DNA from 2 places in the Pedobacter sp. UC225_61 genome. Region 2 is predicted to be linked to the other one. Evidence: riboswitches for the same ligand, from Rfam matches in the RefSeq annotation. Region 2 holds a riboswitch; the other holds the start of a gene.

The links. A riboswitch is a leader RNA that binds a small molecule or an ion and turns the genes downstream of it on or off. The one in region 2 is predicted to bind S-adenosylmethionine.
Region 1: it holds a riboswitch for S-adenosylmethionine, as region 2 does, so the genes downstream of both, metH (methionine synthase) here and metX (homoserine O-acetyltransferase) in region 2, are expected to answer to the same signal.

The regions. Positions count from the first base shown of each region.
Region 1 is NZ_JBIOAL010000001.1:1,501,700-1,506,820, forward strand. Features, by position in the region: gene metH (methionine synthase) at 1-2,829, opposite strand, end outside; SAM riboswitch class I at 2,996-3,099, opposite strand; gene ACHMWN_RS07200 (Bax inhibitor-1 family protein) at 3,221-3,973, opposite strand; gene ACHMWN_RS07205 (hypothetical protein) at 4,011-4,577, opposite strand; gene murQ (N-acetylmuramic acid 6-phosphate etherase) at 4,680-5,121, opposite strand, start outside.
Region 2 is NZ_JBIOAL010000001.1:3,044,334-3,049,454, reverse strand. Features, by position in the region: gene ACHMWN_RS13885 (homoserine dehydrogenase) at 1-538, opposite strand, end outside; gene metX (homoserine O-acetyltransferase) at 581-1,639, opposite strand; SAM riboswitch class I at 1,889-2,001, opposite strand; gene ACHMWN_RS13875 (trans-sulfuration enzyme family protein) at 2,172-3,287, opposite strand; gene ACHMWN_RS13870 (hypothetical protein) at 3,394-3,885, shown strand; gene mqnE (aminofutalosine synthase MqnE) at 4,055-5,121, shown strand, end outside.

The DNA.
Region 1 (5,121 bases), 1.5 Mb from region 2:
AATATAGGGAACAAGCTCTGCTAAAGGATAATCGTCCAATATCTTAGTACCAGTAAAACTTGGTGCAGGCGCAACCTTTTTAAGGTCTAATTTAAATTTATTAGCCCTTGCCTCTTCTATAGTTTTAAATCTTTTATCAGAACGTTTATTTAAATGTGCTTCACGAGCTTTATCGTATTCAGCTCTTATGCCAGCAACATATTCATCTTTTGTTTCTGGATTCATCAACGTACTACACACTGTAACACTTCTCGATGCATCTAAAACGTGAATTGCTGGTCCAGAATAATTCGGAGCAACTTTTACAGCCGCGTGAATACGTGAAGTTGTAGCCCCACCAATAATTAATGGAATAGTAAATCCTTCACGTTCCATTTCTTTGGCAAAGTGAACCATTTCATCTAAGGATGGCGTGATCAAACCACTTAAACCAATAATATCGGCATTAATCTCTTTGGCTTTTTTAATGATGTCTTGCGCAGGAACCATTACACCCATATCTACAATTTCGAAGTTATTACAGGCTAAAACTACACCTACAATATTTTTTCCAATATCGTGTACATCGCCTTTTACGGTTGCCATTAACACTTTTCCGGCAGATGAATTTTGATCTTGATCTGGATTATCTAATTTTTCTTGCTCAATAAAAGGTAGGAGATAAGCAACGGCTTTTTTCATTACCCTTGCCGATTTTACTACCTGTGGTAAGAACATTTTTCCAGCACCAAATAAATCTCCAACAATATTCATCCCATCCATTAACGGACCTTCAATTACCTGAATTGGACGAGGATATTTTTGTCGAGCTTCCTCTACATCGTCATCTAAATATTCTACAATTCCTTTAACTAGCGAATGAGATAATCGTTCTTCAACTGTTCCTTTGCGCCATTCTTCATCGCGAACTATTTCTTTTCCTTTACTTTTAATGGTATCGGCGTATTCTACCAAACGTTCAGTTGCATCATCTCTACGGTTCAATAGTACATCTTCTACACGTTCTAATAATTCTGGCGGAATTTCTTGATACACTTCTAGCATACCTGCATTCACAATTCCCATATCTAAACCAGCCTGAATAGCATGGTATAAAAATGCAGAGTGCATCGCTTCACGAACTGTATTATTTCCTCTAAATGAGAATGAAATATTAGAAACGCCACCACTTACTTTAGCGTAAGGTAAGTTTTGTTTAATCCATCGTGTGGCATTAATAAAATCGACAGCGTAATTGTTGTGTTCTTCTAATCCTGTTGCTACGGTTAAAATATTAGGGTCGAAAATAATATCTTGAGGGGGAAAGCCAAGTTCATTTACCAAAATATCATAACTTCTTTTGCAAATTTCAATTCTACGGTCATAATTATCGGCCTGACCTTTTTCGTCAAAAGCCATAACTACAACTGCAGCACCGTATTTCATAATTTTACGAGCGCTTTCTCTAAACTTTTCTTCTCCTTCTTTTAAGGATATAGAGTTTACAATTCCTTTTCCTTGCAAACATTTTAAGCCATTTTCTATGACCGACCATTTAGATGAATCGACCATGATAGGTAGTTTAGCAATATCAGGTTCTGATGCAATTAAATTCAGGAATTTGGTCATTGCCGCTTCCGAATCAATCATACCCTCATCCATATTTACATCGATGATTTGCGCACCGCCCTCTACCTGTTGTAGCGCAACAGCAAGAGCAGCTTCGTAATCGCCACCTAAAATTAATTTAGAAAACTTTGGAGATCCTGTGATATTGGTTCTTTCACCAATATTTACAAATATGCTTTCGGGAGTGATGGTAACGGGTTCTAATCCGCTTAAGCGCAGGTAAGGCTCAACGGTAGGAATTTTTCTTGGACTTGCTTTTTTTGCTTTTTCGGCAATACAGCCGATGTGTTCTGGGGTAGTGCCACAACAACCACCCACAATATTTACAAAGCCAGAGGCGATAAAATCATCCACCAGGTGTGCAGTTTCATGAGGTAACTCATCGTAAGCGCCGAACTCATTCGGTAAGCCTGCATTTGGATAAGCAGAAATATAACAACCTGCTTTTTCTGATAATTCTTCAATGTGCGGACGCATTTCTTTAGCTCCCAATGCACAATTAAACCCGATACTTAATGGATTTGCATGAATCACAGAGTTTAAAAAAGCTTCGGCTGTTTGTCCAGATAATGTTCTTCCAGAAGCATCGGTAATCGTTCCAGAAATCATGATTTCTAGTTTTCTGCCAATTACTTCTTCATATTTTTTAATCGCAACAATTGCTGCTTTACAATTTAGGGTGTCAAAAATGGTTTCTATTAATAATACATCAGATCCACCATCTACTAAACCACGAACTTGTTCATAATAAGCGGCTTCTAATTCATCGAAATAAATAGCTCTAAAACCTGGATCATTTACATCTGGCGACATAGATAACGTTCTGTTTGTTGGGCCAACTGCACCAGCTACAAAACATTTCCTGTCGGGATTTGCTGCCATAAATTCGGTTACTGCTTCTTTAGCAACTTTAGCTCCTTCAAAACTTAACTCGTACGACAACTCTTCCATTTGATAATCGGCCATGGAAATACGTTGTGTACTAAAGGTGTTGGTTTCTATAATATCAGCGCCAGCTTTTAAATATTCTAAGTGAATTTCCTTAATAATATCAGGACGTGTAATATTGAGCAAATCGTTATTGCCTTTTACATCGCATGGATGATTCTTAAATCGCTCTCCTCTGAAATCTTCTTCAGTTAATGTATAGCGTTGAATCATGGTACCCATTGCACCATCTATAATTAAAATACGTTTCTCTAATTCTTCTCTAATATCCATACTAGTATTTAGTAGTTACTATATAGGATCAAGACATTTGACACACCATAAAACTACATTTAGACCTAATCATATTATTTAGCACTTATCATCTAAATACTAAGTACTATAAGCTAGGTACTTTAAAAAAATGCTTCTAAAAAGTCTGGATTCTCTTTTCTCCTTAAACTTATCTTCTCTCGCCACTGCTGAGATTAGAAATTAGCACCTTGTTGGCACAGGTTGCTAAGACTTCGTTGGGTCTAGTCCCTCCGTCTTTCTTAATAAGCAATACAAAGGTGCAACAAAGCATTATCAATTCCAAAAAATTGGCTGCTAATGCCAAATAAAATTACAAAGGCCACGCAAATCTGCGCAGCCTTCGATATAATATTCTGAAAATGTTTTGTTTTTACTTTCTGCTTCCGAAAATGCGGAGTAATGAAAGAAATAAATTAAGGAAAGTAATGTAAAGAGACAAAGCGCCAATGAGTGCAAGTTTTTTAGAATCCTCTATAGTTGCGTCATCTGCATTATCAAGACCTTCGCCTATTCTTTTAATAGCCTGAACTTGAAAAGCAGTTAGTGCCGTAAAAATAGCCACTCCAACAAATCCTAAGAAATAGTATAATGATTCGCTCCCAATGAACATATTTATAACGCTGATTATAATTAATCCAATAATTCCAGCACTTAAGATTGGACCAAATTTACTTAGGTCAACATTGGTTGTGTAACCCATAATAGCCATGACAGCAAATATTGAAGCTGCTGCAGCAAAACAGATATATATTGATGTTAAAACATATATAGCAAGTATAAAACTTAAGAAAAAGCCAGTCAACACTGAATAAAGAATAAATATGCCTGCCAATGTACCATAGGAAAATCTACGCATACCTGCATTCATTAACATTATTAATCCAAAAGGCGCAAATATTGCAATTAATCCTAATATGTTAGGGCCAAGTTTTCCAGTTTCGGGATTTTGTGTTGTTAGAATACTGATTACTGAAGGATTGTATGAAATGTAAAAAGCTGTTAGTGTAGAAATTGATAACGCCACAAACATCCACAAGAAAACATTTGCAAAGAATTTTTTAGAAACAGAGCGTTCTTGTACAAAAACACTGTCATTTTGATATTGATAATTTTGTTCTGCCATTTTGATTGATAAATAATTCTAGGTTAAAAATAAGCGTTTAATTTAATCTTTTTGTCAAGAGTTCTTCAACTTTTTTAAAGAACTGTCGCGGTTTTAGTTTTCGCCAATGCAAATCATCTAGTTCTCCACCAAAGTTGATGTAATAATCGATGCTATTATCGCGAAACTCGCGAATAACGTGTTCGTTGAAATTAACTCCTGCAATCCAACCATCTTCCACATCTTGAAACCACTCTTCGTAATAACTATCATCAGATGCATGGAAATTCAATACGTTTTCTCCTACTAGGATAAACTTATTAATCCCTTCATCAATCATCAGTTCTAAGATTTCTCTTTTAAGCATCATGATATCGTTGTTAATGGCATCATTCCATTCACCCATCAACTCTATGATTGCATATTGCTTATCATAATCTACAAACAATACTTTAATGTAAAGGGTATTTGAACCAAACGTATCCCATTGGGGATGAATTAGAAAATTATAGAGTTGTTTGTCGTAGTAAAATTCAGAATACTCGGTATCGAAAAATGGCGAACGCTCATCTTCTGCAGCAATATAATCATCTCTCCAAAGATAAAAAGGTTCAATTTCGTGCATGAGTGGGTTGCGAGTTGTGGGTTGCGTGTTACGGGGCTGGGCGTTTAAAAGTTAAGTTGAAAAATTGTGGCTACTCAACTTGTAACCTGCAACTCGCAACTTTTAACCTTTACTGGCTTCAACAGCTTTGCGCACACTTCCATATTTTTGTAGTAAATCTGCTGCTTGGTCATGGTCAATATGTAGCTCATCCATTACCATTTGCGTGCCGCGATCTACCAATTTATGATTAGTTAATTGCATATCTACCATTTTATTCCCTTTCACGCGGCCCATTCTAATCATAACTGTAGTGCTTAACATATTCAACACTAATTTCTGAGCAGTTCCAGATTTCATTCGGGTTGAACCAGTTAAGAATTCTGGACCTACCACTACTTCTACTGGAAAATCAGATTCAGCAACAATTGGCCCACCTTCATTACAAACAATGCATCCAGTTAAAACGCCATGTTTACGAGCAGTATTTAAACCCCCAATCACATATGGAGTAGTTCCAGAAGCAGCTAAGCCAACTAAACAATCTTTCTCATTAATTTGGTAT
Region 2 (5,121 bases):
CAAAGCCTAAATCTTGTGCTTGTTTTAAAGCAGTTTCATAGGCTAAACCTTCATTAAATATTTTAGATAAAATGTAGTTTGATGAACCATTAAAAATTCCGCTAATGCCATGCAAAAGCTCATTATCGTAATATTCTTCTAGGTTACGAATAATTGGAATACTACCACAAACAGCACCTTCATATAGTAAAGATGTACCATACTTTGCTTGTAATTGTACCAATTCTTCTAAATGAATAGCAATCATTTTTTTATTGGCCGATACTACATGTTTACCATTGCTTAATGCTTTTTTTACAATTTGAAAAGCAACGTCTGCATCGTCAATTAATTCTACTATTGTATTTATTTCTGGATTATTTAAAATTTCATCATGGGAAGTGGTGAAAAGATGAGCCTCTAAACTGCGTTTTTTTCCAGGGTTTTTAATTGCAATTTTTACGACTTCTAAATTTAAATTTTGCCCACGGATAATATCGTGCAAACCTTGTCCAACCACTCCAAATCCAAATAATCCTATTTTAAGTTTCTTACTCATTAGTGTATGTATTGTGCCTTAAGCTTTTTCGCTCTCAGCTTATTATGCTGTTTTATGTAATTTGATTATTTTCTTATCGCTACTTTCTTTCAAGAAATTGCCTATGATGTTCGTTAGTTTGTCAGTTTCTATTAAAAAACCATCATGTCCATAAGCACAATTAATACTACTGAATTGTGCTTCATTAATATGGTTAGCTAAAAACTTTTGCTCGCTGATAGGGAAGAGTACATCGTTTTCAATTCCAATCACTAATGTATTTGCTTTAATTTCTGCTAACGCTGCAGTAATACTTTTTCTCCCGCGTCCAACATTGTGACTGTCCATCGCTTTGCTTAAATACCAATAACTGTATGCATTAAAGCGTTTACACAATTTCTCGCCTTGGTAATTTTGATAAGATGCGGCTCGATAACCAGTCGTTTTATCGTTTACACTTTCTAATTGTGTTGCTGAATACGCTTCGTACGTACGATAAGATAATAACGCAATGCTCCGTGCAACTTTTAAACCTTTTAAGCCACCATCTGGTTGATTAGCGTAAAATGTTCTGTCTGTACTAATCGCTAAACGTTGACTTTCGTTAAACGCAATTCCCCATGGAGAATGAACAGCATTTGTAGCTACCAAAATTAAATTTTCTATGGTCTGTGTTTTAGCTAATGACCATTCTAACGCTTGTTGACCTCCTAAAGAACCACCAATTAAAACCTTAATGTTGCTTATTTCTAAATAGTTTGCTAATAAATTGTGCGTTGCGGCTAAATCTTTAATGGTAAATTCTGGAAAAGATAAATAGTACGGTTGACCAGTTGTTGGATTTTTACTTAGTGGATTTGTAGTTCCGTAGTTTGAACCCAAAATGTTAGCACAAACTATAAAATGCTCTTCTGGATTAAATAAAGCATTATTTCCAAATAATCCTTTCCACCAATCTAATACATCTGCATTTGCAGTTAATGCATGACAAGCCCAAATTACATTATCCTTGTTGGCATTTAATTTACCAAACGTTTGATAAGCAATTTCTAGATTGCGCAATTTTTTGCCGTTTTCTAATTTGAATATTTTAGGGTGTTTATATATAGCTACTGTGCTCATGAGGTACTAATCTTCTTTTTAATGTAATGGACTTGATAATAGGTAACAGCATATCTCGATTTCTCGAGACCTTCCGAATTGAAAATAACAAAGTGGAAGATTTTTAAACTAGTATATGCGACAGCACATAAAGTTTGTTAACTGCATATTACAGCAAATCAGATTTACATTTAAAAATGCAATTGATTGTTTAGGGCTTGACTTAAAATTTTCGCTTAGCGAAATTGAATTAATTGTTTTCATCTTCTTAATTTATATTTCCAAACAACACCATGTTGGCTGGTCAGGAATTGGCACCTTCTCCGTTATGGAGGGTTGCCAGTGGGTCAAAGAGCCTGTCTCTCGCCACTTCTTTATAAATCAAATCGATTAAAAGATTTGATTTTTATTTAGCTTTCACCAAATAATGTTTCAAATATAAGATTGTATTAGAAAATATGCAAAATAAAATTCTGATTATTATTTAACTAATTGAAAAATAAGCAGATAAAATTAGATAGTTGATCATGAATAGCTAGTGGTTTATTGACCATTAACCCAAAGCTTGCTCAAAATCTGCAATAAGATCGTCAATATGTTCCAAGCCAACCGAAACCCGAATTAAATTCTGTGGGGTTTTTGTATCGGGTCCTTCAACAGAAGCACGATGTTCAACTAAACTTTCTACACCTCCTAGGCTGGTAGCTTGGGCAAATATTTTTACAGCATTTACCACTTTTTTAGCAGTTACTGCATCGCCTTTAACTAAGACAGACAACATTCCTCCAAAATCTTTCATTTGCTTTTTAGCAATATCATGTTGTGGATGAGAAGGTAAACCAGGATAATATACGGTGTCAACTTTTGGATGATTTTCTAAATAGAGAGCTAATTTCATCGCATTATCACAATGACCTTTTACTCTATATGCTAAGGTTTTAATACTTCTAAGTAATAAAAAGCAATCGAATGGCGATGGAACTGCACCACCATTTTGTTGGATATTTTTAACTCTTTCCCAAAACTCATTTTTTGTAGCGGTAGTTAAAGAACCACCTAAAACATCGCTATGACCACCAATATATTTAGTAGTAGAATGCATCACAATGTCTGCACCTAATGTAATTGGATTTTGTAAAGTTGGAGAAGCAAAAGTGCTATCGACTGCTAAAATGAGTTGATGTACTTTGCAAATCTTTGCCAATCCTTCAATATCTGTAATTTTTAAGAGTGGATTAGAAGGAGTTTCTGCCCAAATCAAAGCTGTATTAGGTTTAATGAAACTTTCTAAGTTATCAATATCAACTAAATTAATAAAATCGAATGTTAAGGTTTCATTAAAAATGCTTAATAACTGTTTTTTTAAACCCCAATACATATCATCAGGTGCAATAATATGACTTCCAGGTTTTAAGGCTTGAAAAATAGACATTCCAGCGGTATTACCTGATGAAAAAACACAAGTATCAGCGCCATATTCTAAAGTTGTGATTACATTTTCTAAAGCAGCTCTATTTGGATTGTTCATTCTGCTATACATATATCCGCCTGGATATCCGCCATTTTCATCGCGTAAAAAAGTTGTAGATAAGCTAATAGGCATCGTTACATCACCTGTAGCACTTTTTACTAAATTTAATGCATGGATGGCAGCAGTTTCTGGTTTCATTTTTTACGAATTAAATAACAAAGATTTATAGCAAAGCTAAATTTTATCTTGCTAAAAAAATGTTTTTGGCAAGATTTATGTAAAAGCTTAATCAAAAAGCAAGTATATGAAAAGAATATTTTTAATAGCAGCCTTAATTTGTAGTTCATTAATAGTGTTACAAAGCTGCTCTCCGAAAACAACAAGTGGTACAGTTGCGGTAAAACGTGGCGATGTAACAGGTAATTGGGTGTTGAACGACATTACTTTTGATGGTATTCCTGAGGTTGCCGTAAAATCGTTCTTAGGTGAAAGTTCTTATAAATGTTTTGTAGGTAGCACCTGGGATTTAACAAATAGTGGTAATGGAAGTTACAGTTTGCCATCAAGTGCAAGTTGTGGAGCAAAAACTCAAGCTATTTTTTGGTCGGTAAGCACAGCTGATGAGACTTTCCAATTTAAGAAATTAAATGAAGGCGATAAAGCTAAAAACGTAACAGATGGTTATCGTTTGATGCTTTCTTCATCAGATGGAACCAATATGGTTGTTAAATCGCCAATAGAATATGGTAGTAAAACTGCCTACATTGTAATGAATTTTACAAAAGCTGCTAAGTAATAACACTAAGCATATTTATTATAAGCCGCAAATGCGCAGATTTTAAGTAATTAATCTGCGCATTTGCGGCTTTTGTTTATGTATTGTTTCTAAATAAGCCATTTTTACAAGAAAATGATTTTCAATTAGGTCAATATTGTACTTTTGCCTAAACATAAAATGAATTACCGTGCAGGCTTTAACTCTACTTCTTAATAACCCAACTCTTGCAGCACCTTTAAAGGCTATTGCCCAAAAAGTTCAAAATCATCAGCGCATAACTTTTGATGAAGGTGTATACTTATATGAACATGCAGAATTAGGATATTTAGGTGTACTTGCTAATTTTATTAGAGAAGAAAAGCATGGAGATAAAACCTATTTCAATCGGAATTTTCATTTAGAACCTACTAATCTTTGTGTTTACGATTGTAAATTCTGTTCGTATTCTCGTTTAATTAAGCAGAAAGAAGAAGGTTGGGCATTAACTATGGATGAGATGCTCGATGTAGTTAAGAAATATGATAATGAACCTGTTACTGAGGTTCATATTGTTGGAGGTGTTTTACCGCAGTACGATGTGGAATTTTATTCAACTTTGTTTAGTGCTATCAAAAAACATCGCCCTGCACTACATGTAAAAGCATTAACTCCTGTAGAGTATCATTACATCTTCAAAAAAGCCAAAATAGATTACGCTACAGGTATGAAATTGATGAAAGAAGCAGGTTTAGAATCAATTCCGGGTGGTGGGGCAGAAATATTTCATCCAGAGATTAGGGAGCAAATTGCAAAAGATAAATGTACAGCAGACCAATGGTTGGCTATTCATGAAGAGTGGCATAAATTAGGAATGCGATCTAATGCAACCATGTTATACGGTCATATTGAGAAATACGAACATCGTGTAGATCATATGGAGCGTTTACGTAATTTACAAGATCAAACGAAAGGTTTTCAAACATTTATCCCATTAAAATTTAGAAATCAGCATAACCAAATGAGCCATGTGCCAGAGGTTTCAGTAATTGAAGATTTACGGAATTATGCTATAGCTCGAATTTATTTGGATAATTTCGACCATATTAAAGCATATTGGGCAATGATTAGTAGAGAAACTGCTCAACTTTCTTTAAACTTTGGGGTTGATGATATTGACGGAACACTAGACGATACGACTAAAATATATTCGATGGCTGGCGCCGAAGAGCAAAACCCAGCAATGAGTACACAAGAATTGGTTAATTTGATTAAACA